2 regions of the Paenibacillus sp. J2R1T-4 genome follow, and region 2 is predicted to be linked to the other one. Evidence: predicted binding sites of a transcription regulator. Region 2 holds the regulator's gene; the other holds the start of a gene.
The links. Region 2 encodes Rex, which represses fermentation and respiration genes when NADH is low (regulators of the CRP and FNR family bind a similar motif). Its sites were predicted from a motif close to TTGTGAAATATTTCACAA; they were not measured.
Positions count from the first base shown of each region.

Region 1: nadA (quinolinate synthase NadA) is a predicted target of Rex. The motif match lies at 1,822-1,839, and genes of this name have one in related genera.

Region 1 is NZ_JCAUBA010000032.1:14,195-22,093, forward strand. Features, by position in the region: gene nadB (L-aspartate oxidase) at 1-819, opposite strand, end outside; gene nadA (quinolinate synthase NadA) at 856-1,794, opposite strand; gene ftsH (ATP-dependent zinc metalloprotease FtsH) at 2,060-4,030, opposite strand; gene hpt (hypoxanthine phosphoribosyltransferase) at 4,132-4,671, opposite strand; gene tilS (tRNA lysidine(34) synthetase TilS) at 4,808-6,301, opposite strand; gene AC58QD_RS30845 (protein kinase domain-containing protein) at 6,317-7,231, opposite strand; gene AC58QD_RS30850 (VWA domain-containing protein) at 7,215-7,899, opposite strand, start outside.
Region 2 is NZ_JCAUBA010000002.1:139,186-147,084, forward strand. Features, by position in the region: gene AC58QD_RS04265 (tetratricopeptide repeat protein) at 1-394, shown strand, start outside; gene dinG (ATP-dependent DNA helicase DinG) at 492-3,359, shown strand; gene AC58QD_RS04275 (redox-sensing transcriptional repressor Rex) at 3,346-3,984, shown strand; gene AC58QD_RS04280 (inorganic phosphate transporter) at 4,023-5,021, opposite strand; gene AC58QD_RS04285 (DUF47 domain-containing protein) at 5,051-5,674, opposite strand; gene AC58QD_RS04290 (amidohydrolase) at 5,896-7,197, shown strand; gene AC58QD_RS04295 (cell wall elongation regulator TseB-like domain-containing protein) at 7,194-7,679, shown strand; gene AC58QD_RS04300 (hypothetical protein) at 7,858-7,899, shown strand, end outside.

The sequences.
Region 1 (7,899 bases), on a different contig from region 2:
CTCTCCCTTAATGTTGCGCAGAACAGCTCCTTCTCCACGCAGAGCTTCTGAGATTAAGAAGCGCGGAGCTCCTGGGTAACACAGGGAGGTAGGATGGAATTGTACGAATTCCATGTCGCGAATTAACGCACCTGCTCGATAGGCCATGGCAATCCCGTCACCTGTGGCGATTTCCGGGTTGGTCGTGTATCTGTATAACTGTCCAGTGCCGCCGGAGCACAAGATAATAGCCTTTGCCTGCACATAGATGCGTTGCCCGTCCGGCTTTTGAACCAGAACCCCTTTACACTCATTCTGATAAGTTATTAAGTCAATCACATAATGATCGTCCCATATTTGAATCTTCTCGCTTTGTTTCGTCTTCTCCGACAGGGCACGCACAATCTCTGCCCCTGTGGCATCCCCCTGTGCATGCAGAATACGTCGTTGGCTATGAGCACCTTCCTTGGTAAGAGCGAACTCGCCGTTCTCCAGATCGAATTGGGTACCCAACCGAATAAGATCCTTAACGCCTTCGGGTCCTTCATGTACAAGCACATCTACGGCTTCATGGTCACACAGCCCGGCTCCAGCAATTAACGTATCCTGCCGGTGATATTCTGGCGAATCTTCATCTGAGATTACGGCTGCAATTCCCCCTTGGGCATAACGGGTATTGCTGTCCAGCAAGGATTTCTTCGTTATCATAAGCACTTCATGCGTTTCACTGGCTCGGATAGCTGTGAATAATCCCGCGATCCCCGCGCCAATAACTACAACATCCGTTTGTACATGAGGCAGCTCATCAAGCGAGAAATCGACCAAATAACGTGGTATCATACCATTCACCTTTTATGGGCAAGAGAGTAGCGCATGCTACTTAACTTGTAACATGCGCTCTAGGGAGAGTCGTGCTTGTTCAGCAACTTGAGGCGGTACATAGATTTGTGGTTGCATCGTCTCCATGCAACGAACAATTTTCTTAAGATTGTTTACTTTCATATTCGGGCATACGAGAAATTTAGTAGCAAAGTGGAAGGTCTTGTTCGGGCTATCCATTCTTAATTGATACCCTGTTCCATCCTCTGTACCGACTATAAATTCCTGGCAGTCCGATTCTTTACAATATTTGATAATGGCAGTAGTGCTTCCTACAAAATCACCAAGCTGTACAACCTCAGGACGACATTCCGGGTGGACGACGAACTGCGCATTCGGGTGTTTGGCTTTCATCTCCATAACATCCTTGACCGTCAACATGTCATGGGTGTTACAGTACCCTTCCCAAATAATCATTTTCTTGTCCGTAAACTTGGATACATAGTCGCCCAGATTTTTGTCCGGCACCCATATGATCTCATCCGAATCCACGGATTGGATAACCTTTACTGCATTAGCTGAAGTACAGCAAATATCAGTCTCCGCCTTAATCTCAGCAGAGGAGTTAATGTATGTCACTACGGCAGCGTTAGGATGCTGTCGCTTAAGCGCTTTGAGGCCTTCGACATTGACCATATCCGCCATGGGGCAACCTGCACGCTCGTCTGGAATAATGACTGTCTTGTTAGGAGCGAGGATCTTAGCGCTCTCCCCCATAAAGTGCACTCCGCAAAATACGATCACCTCAGCATCGGTCTGAGCTGCTTTCTGAGCCAGCAAGAAGGAATCACCTCGAAAATCAGCGACTTCCTGAACTTCATCCCTCTGATAATAGTGGGCAAGTATGATGGCATTCCGTTCCTTCTTGAGCTCAGCAATTCGCTGCTTGAGTTCACGGTTCTGCTCAGCTTTACGCTCTAACGCCAATGCTTCCATGTTAGGTCCCCTTCCTTCCATCCGAATACGTGAAAAAGTTCACGCATTAGTCTATTGTAAAAAATACGTAATTTCTCTTTCTAATATACCCTTATTATGAACAGCGACTTTGCAAAATAGCAGTACTCGCGAAAGGGTACATTTTACAACTAATTTACACAACCTGACACAGACTGTCAATGACCAAAAACCATGATTTTGGCGGGTTAAGAAGGTTGGCTTGTAAAAAATCCGGCATCTCCACGAGGGATTGCCGGATTTCGCTTTATTCATCCTTTGGTTCTTTCTTATCGCGATCGAAATCGAGCTTGTTCGCATCGCCTGTTCCGTCTTGAGTGTTAATGTTAACCTTCAGCTGCTCATCGAAGCTGGCCCAATCATCGGACTTCTCCAGTTCTTTATCCGTCACTTTGCCATGCTCGAGCAATTGAGCGATCTGCTCTCTGTCGAGTGTTTCTCTTTCAAGCAAGGCGTTAGCAATCAAATGAACTTGATCCGCATATTGGGTCAAAATTTCTTTGGCTCTGTTGTAACAACGGCTGATTAGGTTCTGCATTTCTTTGTCGATCTCATAAGCAATCGCATCGCTGTAGTTCTGCTCATGACCAATATCGCGTCCAAGGAATACTTGACCTTGGGTCTGACCGAATTGCATCGGTCCGAGCTTCTCGCTCATTCCATATTCCATGATCATACTGCGAGCAATACCAGTTGCTTTGCGGAAGTCATCAAAAGCCCCGGTTCCAACTTCACCGATGTACATTTCCTCGGATACGCGACCGCCTAGCAATCCAGTTATCCGATCAATCAGTTCGGACTTCGTGGCCAGCAATCGGTCCTCTCCGTCCTTCGGAATACTTAGCACATATCCACCCGCGCGACCGCGAGGCACGATCGTAACCTTGTGCACTACGTCAGCATTCTTCTCATAGTACCCAATGATCGCGTGTCCTGCTTCATGATAAGCTATGGTGCGCTTCTCGCGTTCGCTGATTACACGGCTCTTCTTCTGTGTTCCGACGATAACGCGGTCAAATGCTTCCTCGATCTCATCCATCGAGATATCCTTACGGCTGCGTCGGGCTGCGATCAACGCCGCTTCATTCAGCAGATTCTCCAGATCAGCACCGGTAAACCCAGTGGTATAGCGCGATAACACTTCCAACTTAACGTCCTTATTAAGAGGCTTGTTGCGAGCATGTACCTTAAGTACTGCTTCGCGGCCTTTCACATCTGGGCGATCAACTGTTATCTGACGGTCGAAGCGGCCTGGACGCAAGAGTGCAGGATCCAGAATGTCCGGTCGGTTCGTTGCAGCAACGATAATAATCCCCTCGTTGGCTCCGAAGCCGTCCATCTCAACAAGCAATTGATTGAGCGTCTGCTCGCGTTCGTCATGACCTCCGCCTAATCCGGCGCCGCGTTGGCGTCCGACTGCGTCGATCTCGTCGATAAAGATAATACAAGGCGCATTCTTCTTCGCGTTCTCGAATAGATCACGGACACGGGAAGCACCTACACCAACAAACATCTCTACGAAGTCAGAACCGCTGATGCTGAAGAACGGCGTGCCTGCTTCTCCCGCAACAGCACGAGCTAGAAGCGTCTTCCCTGTTCCCGGAGGCCCTACTAACAAGACCCCTTTGGGGATACGAGCGCCTAAGGCTGCGAACTTGCGTGGATCCTTCAAGAATTCAACTACTTCCACCAGCTCTTGTTTCTCTTCGTCTGCGCCGGCTACATCGTCAAACGTAACCCTCTTCTTCTCTTCATTGTAGAGACGGGCTCGGCTCTTGCCGAAATTCATTACTTTTCCGCCGCCGCCTTGAGCCTGGTTAAGCAAGAAGAAGAACAGGATGAAGATGATGACAAACGGAATAATGGAAGTCAGGAACGTAATCCAGACGTTGTCCCCGTCCATCTTCTCATGGATTTCCTTGTTAACAGTGCTTTGCTCTAATAGATCAATCACCCGTTCACCGAAAGGAGCGTGTGTTTCGAAGAGCAGCTTATCTGTATCTGTAGCGGATTGTTTAAATTTCCCCCGAATCAGATAGGTGTAACCGTCAAACTTAACCGACACTTCATCGACATTATTGTCCTTCAGCTCTTGACGGAACTGGGTATAGTCGATCGTTTGCTTGGTATCGTTCTGATTGCTGATGAAATGAACGATTCCTACGGTAACGAGGAAAATGAGTAAATAAAATCCGGTGTTGCGGATGATCCGATTCATCCCCTACCTCCTCTCAATGACACACGTAATATTTTACCACAGGCGGAGTATGCATCACAATAGAACGAAGATCAGCGATGCATAGCGGCCTTAAACTGCCATTAAGACGAATAAACTTCAGGTTTCAAGATGCCTACATAAGGAAGATTCCGATATTTCTCCGCATAATCCAAGCCATACCCGACAACAAAAGCATCTGGAATCGTGAAGCCTTTATAATCAGACTCCAAATCAACTGTCCGTCGTCCAGGCTTGTCAAATAATGTGACAACTGAGATTGACAATGCGTTGCGTCGCTCCAGAACATCAATTAAATAACTCAGAGTGAGTCCGCTGTCAATAATGTCTTCCACTATAAGTACATTGCGGCCTTCCACGGGAACATCCAAATCCTTAATAATCTTGACTACACCTGAAGACTTGGTTGATTGTCCATAACTCGATACAGCCATGAAGTCCAGCTCAAGAGGAATATCCATCCGCTTGACCAGATCAGCCATGAATATGAATGCGCCTTTCAGCACACAAATGACCAATGGATTGCGTCCCTCGTATTCCTTACTCAGTATCTCGCCTAATTCGGCTACTTTCCGTTGGATCTCTTCTTCGGTGAATAAAACTTCTAGTATATCGTTTTGCACAAATGCCGGTCCCCCTATTCTTAAGCTTACATCTGCCATTCACGCACAAACGGCTTTGCTGCACAAGCTCTTACCCTATACTATGAATACATAGGGGAGCTCATTCTATTTAGGTCGTTCCGAAAAACCAGTGGATTCATGCATTAGGAACGAACCGCATAACTAACACCTCAGTTGTATCAGACGTTAGAAGCGCATGCTTGGATCTGCCAAGACCCGGTATCCAAAGAATCCTTCCGGCGGCATCTTCAATAATAGGGGTTCGCTCCCGCACTCGCTGAGGAACTTTTTTGTCAATGAACATATCCTTTACTTTTTTTGATCCATTTAAACCGAGCGGTTGCATCCTGTCTCCATCACGCCGCTTACGGATCGTAATAGGAAAGCTCACATGGTTTAAGTCAAAAAAAGCCTCCGAGTGGGAGGGACGTTGCCTCGTGTCAGCGTATGTCTCCCCTTCGCGGAAGGATGCCAGCTTGTGTGAAGGCACTTGAGCATCTTGATCTCGGGTAGTAAAAGTCAACGCCCCAGCCCATCTGACGGCAACCTGTCCCTCCAGATGTGAGCGCTCAAGGGTCCCCTTCCATTCGGGTTCATCTAATGTTGTTGATTCGATCTGAGAATGCCTGTTAATCAAAATGCGGTCATACTCCCGACACATAACAGCGCCGCCTTGCAAATGGATCTTCGCGGAAGGAGAATTATCTTGCGAGATCATTTCTCTAATCCGTTCAATCCGGTTAAAGTCCGAAGCATCCGATTCGGAGCACACATAGCTCAATATTAGATGAATCAACCGCCTTTGTAAAGCAATATGCAGAGCCGTAAATGCATTTCTAGAGAAGGCGTAGCCATTCTCATCCTCGGTGACTAGCGACGGCCAAGCACGAGTTGCTTCCTGGTTTATAAAGTCATCTTCCTCAACCATTAAATCGGCTAGACGATTCAAGGACTCGGGAAGCTGCGGGTTAAACGTGAGCAGAGCGGGTATTACATCCAAGCGGATGCGGTTGCGTGTATACTTCCTGGAGCGGTTACTGCTATCCTCTGCATAGGGCAGTTCCTTCTCCAGACAGTAACGAACTAGCTCTGCTTTGTATATACGAAGTAAAGGGCGCACAAGTTCCAAATCGTTTAACGATCGCCGTAACGGAATTCCAGTTAGCCCTGACGGGCCTGTCCCTCTAAGAATACGCATAAGTACAGTCTCCGCTTGGTCGTCCGCGTGATGCGCCGTCACCAACCGTTTAGCGCTTATCTTGGCTGCGGCGGCTGTCAAGAAAGCATAACGCTCCTCACGAGCGGCTGTCTGCGCATTCCCCCCCGTATGACGAATGATATCCGGCATATCCACTATGCCCATCTCGCAAGGAATACCCAGGCTAACGCAAAATGCTTCGACTTGCTGCGCTTCCCGATCCGATTCCTCTCCTCTGAATTGGTGGTTGAGATGTGCTGCTGCTATCTTCCACTCCCACTTATTAGACAATTGATGCAGAATATGAAGAAGAGCCGTAGAATCTGGACCCCCAGATACGGCTGCAAGAAGTGTGTCGCCTCGCTCTATGAGGCAATATTGGCGGATATACCGCTCGATTGTATGAATCAATTCCGCGTCTGAACGCTGCATGATTGCCCCCAGTAGTTAAGATTGTAAAAATATGTAGAGGCTCGAGGCAAACAAAACAAGGGAAACCGCAAAGGCCGTCTGAATCCACAAGCTATACTTGCTGCTCTTTATACGTATGCCGCTCTTCAGCATCAATGAACGCCATTCTCGTTCTGCTTCCTGAGAAGTCTTATATTGACCGGTCAGCGCCTTGACTAATACAGGCTTAAATCTCTTGCAGCTCTCGTATTCATTGGTCAAGGCGATCAAATCCTCCAAGCTGCGATTCTGCGGCACCGATTTCACAAATTCAGCGAAACGATTCCTTGTATCGGACAAATACAGGCAAAGAACGGCAAAGGAAAACAAGTCATAAGCTTCGTCCGCTTTACGCGAACCAGCGTTCCAGAAGCCCCGATCGTACACCTCGGTGAATTGTTTGACTGATCGTCCCATCTCTGTTACACCACCGAAATCCACAAGATCAATCTTACCGAACTCTGAAACCAGGACATTATCCGTCTTCAGATCTCCGAATATGTATTTGCGTCGATGAAGGTTGACTAACTTCTTCAAAATTCCATAATGAATGAGCTCGAACCAATCCATCCCATGCTTTTGCAAATATAACTGCGGATGAATCCCCTTCACATATTTCATGACGTAGAAAGGAAGGCTCCTCTCACCCGTAATCATATTGTCAGCGTCCTGCAGATACGTGTCGTCTGCATTCGGACCTTTGGCCAGTGACTTCAGCACATTCACTTCTAATTGCAGATCTATCGTATCGAACCCGATCTTCAAAGCAAACAACGTCTTACCTGCCCGCACCAAATACACTTGACCATTCGCCCCTTCTCCCAGCAGCCGAACAATCTCATATTTGTTCTTGTTCCATTTTCCATGAATCCAAGTCCCTTCAGCCAGGGTAAGCTTAAACGACGTAGTCACTCCAAATCCCGTCCTTATGGTTGGACCTCGCCTGTTGGAAACGATTCTGTTCGCTATGCTCCTCGCGTTCAGCTGCCTGGAAGGAGAAATGTCGAATGACGGTGCGAATAGCCGGTCCGGTTGGGGTAGTTCCCTTTATGTTTAATTTATAGAACATTTGATTGATTTTTGCAAGGTCAGAACTCCAATCTACAAGAAGATCTGCATCCGCTTGCCCCGGAAAATGAAAGACCGCCATTTCACTCTGCCCTCTTCGGGCCTGCAGACTTAGCAACAGGTCACGACAAGCCTCTTGTGCGGCTCTCAATTTGGTCTTCATGCTGGCACTGGTATCAATCAGCAGGGCAATTCGGAGAGACGCATTCTCGCTCCACTCATCAATAACCCGCACCACTTCACCCCGCTTATGAGGAGGCAATGACTCTAACTCGCCATCACCCAGGATCTGCTTCAGCTCTCGATTCACGACCTGATGCATCGTCTGGACGACCGTTTTGCGAGTCATCATCTGAACGGTCTGCGACAATGCGGCTGGCGTCACCAACCGGCTCATCCCCCCGCCTGCACGGGCAATTTCTGCGATCTCATCCATCCCGCGCTCTCCATGCTGATCGCCCCCGTCCGCAACTCCAATCACATTCACTACGATACCTTCCTGATAAGCATGC
Region 2 (7,899 bases):
CAAGTCCGATGACTTTAATAAGGGTCAAGGATATTTTCAACTCATGATGTTCGAGAATGCTGTGCGATCCTTTGAGCAAGTAGTGCGTCAATTTCCCGATTTCATGTTGGGTCGCTTGTATTTGGCAATGGGGCATATGAGAAACGGCAATGAAGCAGAAGCCTACCGGCATTTTAAATTTATTATTTCTATTTCTGATCATGCACCCATGAGAGCAATTTCTTACAACGCTATGGGATGTATCCAGGCTAAGAATGACAATTTGGAGCAGGCTCAGCAATTGTTTCAACTTGCGTATCAGGCAGATCCATCCTGCGTGCAGCCTGTCCATAATATGGAAGTTTGCGCCAAGCAAGCAGGCACGAATTTGCCTGGGCAAAACTTCTTGCATTAATTCCAGACGATGCCCGGGGAAAACTTTACCTTTCCATACGGTGCATCGTTTTGGTATGCTTAAGGTGCACTTGTTTAGAAAGGATTGAATACGTAGGATGAAATTTACGGTTATGGATTTTGAAACTACGGGAGACCAACCTTCGGATGACATCATACAGGTTGGTCTTGTTGTTATAGAGCAAGGCTTTATTACAGAGAAGTTCTCTTCGTTCGTCAAACCTAACAAAGCAATACCTGAATTTATTGCTCAATTGACCGGGATCTCTGATGAACATGTGAAGGATGCCCCGGATCTACAGGATGTCGTAGCTCGAATGCTTCCATATTTCGATGAGAATACTGTAATAGTGGCGCATAACGCTGTGTTTGATTTAGGCTTTCTTGCACGTGCTTTCGAGCAATGCGGATACAACGCTTTTGGAGGACGTGTTCTCGACACGATACCTTTCCTGCGTGTATTGTTCCCTGGACTGCCCACTTTACAACTTTCCATGGTCAGCAACTCCTTCGGGATTCCGCATGACCATCCGCATCGTGCGGACTCGGATGCTGAGGCAACGGCTCTGATTTGGCAAAGATGCCTGGAACGTATAGAAAATCTCCCGTTGATCACTCTTCAGAGACTCTCCAATCTGTATGAATCCGAGCTGACGGATTTCGCTTGGTTTATCCATGAAGTACGTCTATGGAAAGAAACATTAACCGCTCTCGACCCAGACACACATAAATATTTTCGTCAGTTCGCAATGAACGTTGATAATTGGGATGAAGAGAAGCCGGCAAGAGAAGAAGGAAAACCTGCGTTTCCAGCTGATCAAACCTTCGAGAAGTTTTATGAACAAATCAATCTTAATTTGCAGGAACGATTCACCGATTATGAATCACGTCCAGCACAGCGCCAGATGATTGAAGAGGTTCAAGCTTCGCTTGCCAGTGACCAACATCTTATTGTTGAAGCGGGTACAGGAACAGGCAAATCTCTAGGCTATTTGATTCCTTCTCTGTACCACGGTATCAAAGAAGAGAAAAAAATGATCGTCAGCACCCATACGATTAATTTGCAGGAGCAGCTGCGACAACGCGACATTCCTTTACTTCAAGACATTTTGCCTGTATCGTTTCGAGCGTCTGTACTAAAGGGGCGAAGTCGGTATTTGTGTCTGCGGAAGTTCGAGCAAAAGCTGCAGCACAATGATTATGCTAACGATCGAGACGATCGTCTTACAGCGGCGCAAATGATCGTCTGGCTGACCGAAACGAAACATGGCGACGAGGAAGAGATTTATTTCGGTAATCGCGGGAACGAATTCTGGAATACGGTTTCAAGCGATACTGACTCGTGTCTGAACAGGGCTTGCCCTTGGTTTAAGAAATGTTTCTTTCATAGAGCGCGCCATGAGGCTTCTATTGCAGATCTTGTCATTACGAATCATTCCTTATTGTTCACGGACATCCAGGCTGAGAATCGGTTATTACCAAGCTACAAGCACCTTGTAGTGGACGAGGCTCATCATTTTGAGGAAGTGGCTTCCAAGCTGCTTGGATCTGAGCTGAGCTACAATGCACTCCATAACGCTATACTAAGACTTTACAAAGACTCTAGAAGCGGTCAGCTTCCAACATTATTAGCGAGACTTCAGCAAGAGCCTGAGGGGGCATCAGCCGATTGGTTAAGCGGATTAGACAGTCTGTATCCCAAAATCATTCGCGTGAAAGAAGAATGGGATCAGCTCACGGAACTGTTATTTCAATTAACCGCTGAGCAGGTAGATCCTCTGGCTGGTGAAGGAGGGCAATTCGTTCGGCGAATGAAGCCGGATCAGCTGCCAAGCCAATGGAAATCGTTAGTGACCATGGAAGAGAACATCTATCTCGAGCTAACCGATATCACGAAGAAATTGGATCGAATCTCTTCTGAGATGAAAGACAAATCAGAGGAATATGCGACAAGCAGTCTGCTAACGGATTTGTCAGGAACGGTCAAACAGCTCACGCGCTGCCGAGATTCCCTACGTTTCTTCATGAAGATGGATAATGAGAATTATGTGTATTGGATGGAAGCTACCCCATATTTCCGGAGTAAATCGATCCAACTGATGGTGGCGCCATTCGATGTGAGTGATTTGTTGAAGGGATATTTTTTCGATGTGAAAGACAGTGTTGTTCTAACTTCTGCAACACTATCCGTGAATAAATCATTTCATTACAGCAGCAATCAGCTAGGCCTTGATACTTTTCAGGACACTCCAAAGCTCAAAACCGTATTACTGCCATCAGCATTCGATTATCGGAAGCAGGCTTTGCTATTAATTCCCCGCGATTTCCCAAGTATCAAAGGAAACTCGGGTGAAGCAGCATTCATAAGTGCTTTATCGGGTTCCCTAATTGATGTAGCTGTTGAGATGAAGGGAAGGATGCTGGTCTTGTTCACCTCTTACCGCATGCTTAAATTGGTGCATCAAGAGATCAAGGAACAGCTTAGAGCGGAAGGAATTCATGTATTAGGTCAAGGGATCGACAGCAGCAATCGAACCAAGCTTACGAGACTGTTCCAAGATCACTCTTTCTGTGTATTATTAGGCACAAGCAGCTTTTGGGAAGGGGTAGATATTCCCGGAGATGCGCTTAGCTGTCTAGCTATCGTAAGGCTTCCTTTCCAACCGCCGAATCATCCGATGGCAGAAGCCAAGAGTGACCACCTCAAGAAACTGCGACAGAATCCTTTTACAGCCCTTTCTGTACCTCAAGCTGTCATTAGATTCAAGCAAGGCTTTGGACGGCTTGTGCGGCGTTCTACGGATCGTGGAGTCGTTATTCTCTACGACACGCGTGTGTTGGAGACCACTTACGGGAGACATTTCTTGTATTCGTTACCGGGACCTAAGATTGAGCATCTAAGCTTAAACCAGCTCGTTCCGAGAATTCATAGCTGGATGGGAGATAATGCGAGTGAAAACGCCTAAGATTTCTGAAGCTGTAGTAAGAAGACTACCTGTTTATCTGCGTTTTCTTAACGAGATGAACAAAAGCAACATCTTAACGGTCTCATCGCAAGACCTTGGACATAAGCTGAATGCCAATCCAGCGCAGATTCGTAAAGATCTGGCTTACTTCGGGGAATTCGGCAAAAAGGGGATCGGGTATGATGTACCTTACCTGATTGAAAAAATACGTCAAATTTTAAAGCTCGATCAGGTCATACCTGTTGTTCTGATCGGGGCTGGCAATTTGGGGAGGGCATTGTGCAACTACAATGCTTACTTGCAGGATAATATGAAGATTGTAGCCATATTTGATGCTTCTCCCGTTCGAATAGGGGAGAAGATCAATAATCTCAAGGTTTCCCCCATACACGATTTGAAGGCTATTGTTGAGCAATATAAGGTCAGGATTGGGATTATTACGGTACCTGCACTGGAAGCTCAAATCGTCGCCAATCAGCTGGTGGAAACCGGAATTGAAGCTATACTGAACTTTGCACCTGTGATTATCAAAGTACCAGAGGCCGTCCGTGTGCACCATGCTGACTTTACTACGGAGCTTCAAAGTCTTGCTTATTATTTAGAGTCCAAGGGACAAATTGAATAATTATAATGAAAAAACCGTCCTACAGTGGACGGTTTTTTTTAGAAGATTTTGAACAACACCTCGTAAATGATAAATGCAAGGATCATGCTGATCGGAATGGTAATAATCCAGGTCATTATCATCCTTGTGACCGTCCCCCACTTCACGTCCTTGAATCGGATCACACTTCCTGTCCCGATTATAGAAGAGGTAATAACATGCGTAGTGGACAAAGGTTGTCCCATTGCTGTTGAAGTCTGGATAACGATGGATGATGCCAGATCTGAGGCGAAGCCGTTAGACGGCTCAATCTTCATAATCTTTTTACTAACCGTTTTGATAATACGCCAGCCTCCAACGGAGGTCCCTAACCCCATTGCCGTAGCAGCGGAGAGTTTGACCCATAACGGAACGTCCAGAGTATCCTGGAACCCACCGGCTACAAGGGCAAATACGATAATTCCCATTGCTTTTTGAGCATCATTTCCGCCGTGGGAAAAAGAAAGCAATCCTGCCGAAAAGATCTGGAACGTTTTGAATCCTCTGTTCAGCTTCGATCTCGACCGGTTACCGAAGAGCAGAATCGAATATTTGACGATCGTCATGATCAAGTAACCAACACCAAAAGCGATAATCGGAGACATGATCAGAATAATAATAATGGAGCCGAAGCCATCCCAGTTTAAGGCATCAAATCCTGCACCAGCAATAACCGCCCCAGCCAATGAACCGATCAAAGTATGGGAAGAGGAGGACGGGATCCCGTAATACCAGGTCAACAAATTCCAGGTGATTGCTGATATTAGAGCAGCAACAACAACCAGCATACCATTCTCGATATTAGCCGGGTTTGCAATCTTTCCTCCTACAGTTTTGGCAACTTCAGAAGACACAATTGCTCCCGCCACATTCAATAAAGCGGCGTATATAACAGCGAAACGGGGTGACATGGCTCTAGTGGAGATCGAAGTTGCAATGGCATTGGCTGTATCATGAAAACCATTGATGAAATCGAACAGGAGAGCAAGGATAACGACAAAAATAATAAGCGTAAGCATAATATCCTCCTACAGGGTGTTCTATTTAGTTATGCGTATCGAAGAACTACACTTTCAAGGATATCTGCTACATCTTCGCACTTGTCGGTCGTTTGTTCCAGACGCTCATACAGTTCCTTCAACTTAAAATCCTGGTAAGGATCAGTAGGGTTTGTGAAAATTTCGCGAATCCCTTCCCGCATTAAACGGTCGCCTTCATTCTCAAGCGAGTTAATATGTACCGTATGTTCGCGAATTTGCATGTATTTCTTCTTTGATAGCAGCTTAAACGCGGTTAACATATGCTCACAGGAATTAACAATGACTTCCGAGAAATCCTTCATATATTGGTTCGTGAAGGTGATGTTCAGATAGTCGAAGCGAGCGATGGAAGCCTCGATGCCATCCATGACATCGTCGAGTTTGGATGCAAGCTCCATAATATCTTCTCTGTCAAGCGGTGTAATGAACACTTTATTCAAGCCTTTGTATATTTCATGAGTTAAGGAGTCGCCTTTATTCTCCATTTCCTTCAATACATCGAAATAGCTTGCAGGGGGCTTGTCACCCATCATTGCGGTTCGGAACATTTGTGCACCCTTTAATGTGTTCTCCGCGCTCTGAATGAGTAAATTGAGGAAATCGATATCCCCTTTTTTGTTGAAAATCATCATTGTTGAAACCTCCATCATCGGCATAATGATTAAATGATTGCGTACCTGTCCATTTACACAAAATTAAAATTAACACACATGACTGCACAATTGCAACGCATTTTCATTTCATTTTCAACAATGCATTGGGAAGCGATAGAAAGGGAATCGTCCTTGATTTCTAAGCTGTGAAAAGGTACATTGAAACCATGACTTTATTCAAGAGAGGAATGTCTTTATTTATGCTGAAAAAAACACTGATTCGCAATGGGAAGTTTATTACCTTACAGGATTCCTCTCCTTACCTAGAAGGATACATGGAGATTGAAGGAGATCGAATTATTTACATAGGCACAGGTGATCCGGATCCGGCCAAATCCTACGATGAAGTAATCGATGGTAAAGGCAAGCTGTATATGCCTGGCTTAGTGAATACACATGGACATGCTGCTATGTCGCTGCTAAGAGGCTATGGAGACGACCTTGCCCTGCAAGTATGGCTCCAAGAGAAAATGTGGCCGAATGAGGCCAAATTTACTGCCGCCGATGTTCGAGCAGGTACATTATTGTCCATTGTTGAGATGCTGAAAGGGGGTACGACCTCGTTCCTGGATATGTATGACCATATGAATGAAGTCGCCCAGGCGGTTGAACTTTCAGGAATGCGTGCTGTGTTGACTCGAGGCGCCATTGGTTTATGTCCGCCGGATGTTCAGGATGCCAAGCTTGCTGAAGCCATTCAGTTCGCACGTGATTGGCATGGACAAGCTGGAGGACGTATCACTACTGTTATGTCGCCGCACGCACCTTACACGTGCCCGCCGGATTTTATTGAGAAGTTCGTACAAGCAGCACATGATCTGAATTTGCCAATGCATACACATATGTCAGAGACGCTCAGAGAAGTGTTGGAGAATGAGCAACAATACGGTCTTCGTCCTGTGGCGCATCTAGAGAAGCTTGGCATGTTCTCGAGGCCTTCTATTGTTGCCCATGCGGTTCATTTGACAGATGATGAAATTGCAATCTTAAGCAAGTACGATGTTAGAGTTTCCCATAACCCTGGAAGTAATCTGAAGCTAGCCAGCGGAGTTGCCCGGGTTCCTGATTTGTTGAGAGCAGGTGTACTGGTTTCTCTTGGAACAGACGGCCCTGCAAGCAATAATAATCTGGATATGTTCGAAGAAATGCGCCTTGCTGCTTTGATCCACAAAGGAGTGTCAGGTGACCCGACGGCTGTTCCAGCTGTCGAAGCGATTCGCATGGGTACCCTTACGGGGGCCAAGTCCATTTGGCTGGACGATGTGGGCGCTTTGCAAGCTGGCATGAAAGCCGATTTCATAGCTCTTGATATTGATCAAGCGCATTTTCTCCCTAGAACGGATTACAGCTCACATGTCGTGTACTCGGCTTCAGCCAAAGATGTGACGGATGTGTTCGTGGACGGCCGCTGTCTTGTGCGAAACGGACAATGCTTAACCCTGGATGAAGAGAAAATTAAGTTTGATGCCCAAAGCTCATTCGAAAGGCTGACGCAAGGATGAAGAAAAAGATAGCCGGACTAGTAGTTGGCTTGGTGCTGATCGGCGTCGTTCTGTTTCGGTTCTATCTCGCAGTCCAGAACGATGAGTGGGATGCTCATGCGCTAGCAACCGAGACGGTTACGCAGAACACTTATATTAAACAAGTAAGCCGTGTGGAAACATTCCGAGGCGAGCAACCCTACACGATTGTGTTCGGCAACGATGAAGCAGGCCAGGAAGCAGTAGCGTGGGTCGGTGGCGAGGAAGTTCACATGGAATATTTGGGAGGCACCCAGGGCGGTGTTACAGAACAAGTAATTCGTGACAAGGTGCTGCAACGCGGCGAGGATGTAGAGATTGAGCGGGTACTGCCAGGGAAACTGAATGACGAGTATGTCTGGGAAGTATTCTATAGACGTACAAAAGAAAAAAGATATTATTATGATTATTACCGATTCAGCGATGGGGTCGAAATCGATACCTGGAAGCTGAGTAAGCATTGAGATATATGAGCCGTCAGTGTAGTCATTCACTGGCGGCTTTTTATTTTAGATCATTAATTATTAATGGTCTAAATGATAAAAAATCATAGAAAGTACACGATTTCCACACATTTCAAAGGATTATAGTATATCAGATATGATATACTGTTCGTACATCTTAGAAAGGGGGACGACATGAATGAAATTGCGTCTTCTACCTATCGGAATTAGTTTAATAGTA